Regions from separate parts of the Arthrobacter sp. NPDC093125 genome, predicted to be linked through region 2. Evidence: predicted binding sites of a transcription regulator. Region 2 holds the regulator's gene; the other holds the start of a gene.
The links. The regulator LexA, encoded in region 2, represses DNA repair genes until DNA is damaged. The targets are predictions, from matches to a motif close to TCGAACANNTGTTCGA.
Positions count from the first base shown of each region.

Region 1: the regulator LexA is predicted to act here: its motif matches at 1,408-1,423, upstream of ACIP9X_RS12395 (DUF6504 family protein).

Region 1 covers NZ_JBIVOQ010000005.1:155,755-157,950, reverse strand. Annotated here, with positions in the region: gene ACIP9X_RS12400 (DNA polymerase III subunit alpha) at 1-978, opposite strand, end outside; gene ACIP9X_RS12395 (DUF6504 family protein) at 975-1,361, opposite strand; gene ACIP9X_RS12390 (hypothetical protein) at 1,505-1,891, shown strand; gene ACIP9X_RS12385 (chorismate mutase) at 1,993-2,196, opposite strand, start outside.
Region 2 covers NZ_JBIVOQ010000004.1:75,341-77,536, reverse strand. Annotated here, with positions in the region: gene ACIP9X_RS10005 (ATP-dependent DNA helicase) at 1-365, shown strand, start outside; gene lexA (transcriptional repressor LexA) at 487-1,233, opposite strand; gene ACIP9X_RS09995 (hypothetical protein) at 1,716-1,859, shown strand; gene ACIP9X_RS09990 (LysM peptidoglycan-binding domain-containing protein) at 1,826-2,137, shown strand.

The sequences.
Region 1 (2,196 bases), on a different contig from region 2:
CAGCGGATCTCCTTCGATGCCAATCACCGATGCTTCCGGAACCACCGGCTGCTTCCATCCCATATCGGTGCTGGGATCCATCCTGCAGCGGTCCGCGAGCGCCTCCGTTTGCGCAAGCAGCACCTGGAGGTCGGCTGCACCGTATCCGGCGGCTGAAATGATTTCCTTGGCCAGCTGCAGCATCTGCGCGGGCGATTTCAACCAGCCCTGCCCGGTGGGCTGGAGCAACGGAGCTGAGGAAAGTTCGGGCAACGATTTGAGGGTGCGTGCTGAGTCCAGAACGTCGGCAGTAGCTGCTCCGTCCTCGGCGCAGTATCTGACGGCGTTGGTCAGGACGGCAGGGATGCTGAACTCCTGGGCAAGTTTGAGCATGCGGACGGCGTGCGCTGTGCTGAGCGCCTGTCCCGGGGGGCTGAGGTGGGAGACGACTTCGGCAACGATGCTTCCGGCCGGCAGGGCATCAAGCCAGCCCTTGAACAGGGTGCGGGGCCGGAGGTAACGGCGCCCTCCCATGGCACGCCCGACGTCGGAATCAGGACCTACGAGCACGGTGAGGACCGGTCTGAGGGTTTCGGGATCAAGGACCCTTGATGCCAGTTCGGCCCGGGTCACGGCAACAGGCACTGCTCCCCCAGCCTTCCCGGTGGTCCGGGCGTGGGCATCTGAAATCAGCCGGCAGAGCGCCCTGTATCCGGCGCCGTTGGTGTTCCCATGGGCCAGCACCACGACGCGGCCGCCGGGCTGGCTGCGCAGGTCTGCGCCGTCGTCGAAAATGGCGAGGTCCACTCCGATGACAGGGTCAAGACCTGCTGCCATGCAGGCCTTGAGGTGCTTTACCGTTCCGTACAGCCCGTCCCTGTCGGTGCAGGCAAGGGCGGTGGCCCCGGCGGCAGCCGCCGACTGGGCGAGCTCATCCGGCCAAGAGACCCCGTAGTGGGCGCTGAAGGCGGTGGAAACGTGGAGATGTGTAAAGCTCATGCTGTCTTGGGCCGGAGGGCGTCGTGGATCCGGAGCAGCCGCCAGCGTCCGCTGCCGGTGTGCCGGACTAAGTCAAGGGTCAGGTGGTCAGAAGCAGCAGGTGTTTTCCCGTCGGGGGCACTCCCGTCAGGGGCACCCGCGTCAGGAGCCTTCCTGTCAGGGCCGGACTCAGCAGGAACAACCTGGACGCGCCAGATCTCGTGGTCCACAAGTCCCTGGCCGCCGCCCAACGGAGCGCGTTGTTCCTCGGCCCACCACTGGCGGCGTTCAAACCAATGCACCGGTTCAGCGCAGACCGAATATTTCCGGCCTCCCCAATGCAGCTCGGCAGGCAGGCCATCGGGTCCGCAGACAACGTCCACGGACTCACTGAACATGCCCACTCGTGCCTCCGGAACCGAAATCAACCTGCTGTAGATGTGGGAGCGTTCGAATATGTATTCGAATAAGAACAGTCTACGCCGGGTCCCCGACAAAACCTAGGTGAGGTGTGGACGGACGGCGGCGCAGAGGGCAGGATGGAGCCATGAGTTCCAATGACGCACTCCTGAAGCACGTAAGCATCGCCGCCAAAGACACCAACCTGGTGGCCAAATTCGATATTGACGGCAATATTCCAGGATCGGGCGCCTTCGTCGTGGGGCTCGTCGCTGCAACTCCGGACTACTCGCACCAACGGAGGCTTGGAATAGAGTTCATGAACGGCGAAGCCGTGTCGATGTACGCGTTCAGCCATGACGGCACGGAGGAAAACTTCGACGTCGAAAGCGTTGAGCATTCCGGCAACACCATCACGGGCAAGTTCCCCATGAGCACGGTGCTCGGCCTTGAGAAGGGACACCTGATGTCAGCCTTCAGCGAGGCTGACGGCCGGGAATTCCAGTCTGGGGTGCCGGTAGAGGAATCGCTTTAGCCCTCTTGCCACCGGCGAGACCGCCTGCGAGCGCAGCGCGCTTGCAGCTCAGACTGCACGGACGGCCAGGATAGGCCGTTGTAAAACGGGCGCGTGCCCGCTCAGCTGTTCTCGTTGTGGATTTTCATCTCAAGTTCGATGAACTTCGAGATCATGGCCCGGTAAGTGCTTTCGACTATGTCCGGGTCGATTTCCTTTTTCTCGGCCGCGGAACGGACATGTTCAATCACGCGTTCCACCCGCCCCGGAGCCCGCACTTCAGCGTCATCGCCCTTCAGCGTCCCCGCAATCCTGATCAGGCGTTC
Region 2 (2,196 bases):
GGACCATGTCCCTCTGGCAGGGGGTGGACGTGCCCGGCGGCTCGTGCCGGCTTGTGGTGATTGACAGGATTCCGTTCCCGCGGCCGGATGATCCGCTGATGACTGCACGTTCGCGTGCGGTGGCGCAGTCCGGCGGCAATGGATTCATGTCCGTCTCGGCCACGCATGCGGCGATCCGGTTGGCCCAGGGTGCCGGACGTCTTATCCGGTCCACGGATGACCGGGGTGTGGTGGCAGTACTGGATTCGCGGCTTTCCACCGAGCGCTACGGCGGATTTCTGCGGGCTGCGCTCCCGCCGTTCTGGCCCACGACGGACCGCAAGATCGCCATTGCAGCACTGGAAAGGCTCGCCCAGGCGGAGTGAGCGGGGGCCCGGAGTCAGCGTGGCCTGCAGTGCGTCGGAGTCCTCGGGTGCGCGTGTCCAGAACGAACGCAGCCCGGAACGAACGCAGCCTAGAGCAAACGCAGCCTAGAGCGAACGGAGCCTAGAGCGAGCGGAGCACCGAAACGACCTTGCCCATGACGACGGCGTGGTCGCCCAGGATGGGCTCGTACTGCGTGTTTTGCGGAAGCAGCCAGGTGTGGCCGTCACGCTGCCGGAAGGTCTTCACTGTTGCTTCGTCATCCAGCAGCGCCGCAACGATGTCGCCGTTGACGGCGTCGCTTTGACGGCGCACCACCACCCAGTCGCCGTCGCAGATCGCGGCGTCCACCATGGAGTCACCCGCGACCCGCAGCATAAACAGTTCCCCGTGGCCCACAAGCTGCCGGGGGAGCGGCATCAGCTCCTCCACCATCTGGTCCGCGAGGATGGGGCCGCCGGCCGCGATGCGGCCGACCAGCGGCACCATGGCTGTGTCCGTTGCGCTGGGAAGCTCGGACACGCCGGCCGGGCCGACGCTGCGAAGCCGGACGTCCTGCTCGGGGTCGGAAGCTTTGGACAGGCCGGCGTCCAGGGTCAGCGGCATGAGGACTTCCATTGCCCGGGGCCGCTTGGGATCGCGCCGGAGATATCCGAGCTTCTCCAGCTGTGAGAGCTGGTGGGTCACGCTGGACAGGCTGGCCAGCCCGACGGTATCGCCAATCTCCCGCATGGAGGGAGGGTAGCCGTTGTCATTTACCGAACGCTGTATGGTTTCCAGGATCTTCTTCTGGCGGATGGTGAGCCCCTTGGGCTTCCGGGGCCGCTGGCTGCGCTGGGTAGCTTTGCCTTCGGAGGCTGATGCTGCCATGTTCGCAAGTGCCTTTCGTTCCACCCGGACTGCGGGGCTGCAGTGCCGGGAACCCCCCGGCCTGAAAATGTCAGACCCTGCTGATCAACTGCAGAAGTGGTTGTTCTTTGATTTCCAACGTAGGCCAGCCGCACGGCTTTTTCAAACATTTGTTCTAGCGAGTCTCGACTTTGTTCGTTGATAAGTGCTAAAACTGGAGAAGCAAAGTTCGAACATGTGTTCTATTGCCACTGCAGGTCCGATCCGTTCTTCGAACATGATGGCGGACATCCGGTTGAACCCGGGCGCGTGGGCAGCAGCTCAGCCCCGGCGGCAGCCAGGGAAGCAGCTGTACACATGCTCAGCAGTACCGACCGGCAGCAGCACAGAGTAGTCCAGGAGGGCTTAGGTCATGTCAGCTTCAACAACGGTTCATCAGCCTCACGCAGTGCAGTCTCCCGCAGGGCAGTCTCACAAAGTGCAGTCTCACAAAGTGCAGTCTCATGGGGTGCAGCCTCACGTCATGCAGTCTGACGTACGTCAGACTCATGCACTGCAGCCTCACGCGGTTCGGTCTCAGGCCGCAAGCGGGCAGGCGGGGAAGCCGCCTCGTCTGCGGCTCACCCGACGTGGCCGGATCGTACTGATCGGGTTCCCGCTGGTGCTTCTTGCGGCGCTCCTGATCTCCCTCGCCGGCCTGCTGAATTCCCCGGCCAAGGCAGCGGACACAGCCAGCGGACTCTCAGTCACAGAGACCGTCACCGTGACGGTGCAGCCGGGGGAGTCCCTGTGGGCCATCGCCGTGAGCGCAGATCCCACCAGGGACGCCCGTGACACCATCGCCGATATCGTCCAGTTAAATAGCCTGGAGAATGGCAAGGTCATGCCGGGGCAGCAGCTGTTCGTCCCTTCCGCCAGGTCCTGATTGCGGGCGCCCCGTCTGCCCCCCGCCCGCCGCCTCACCGGTCACAGTTTCCTGCTCGC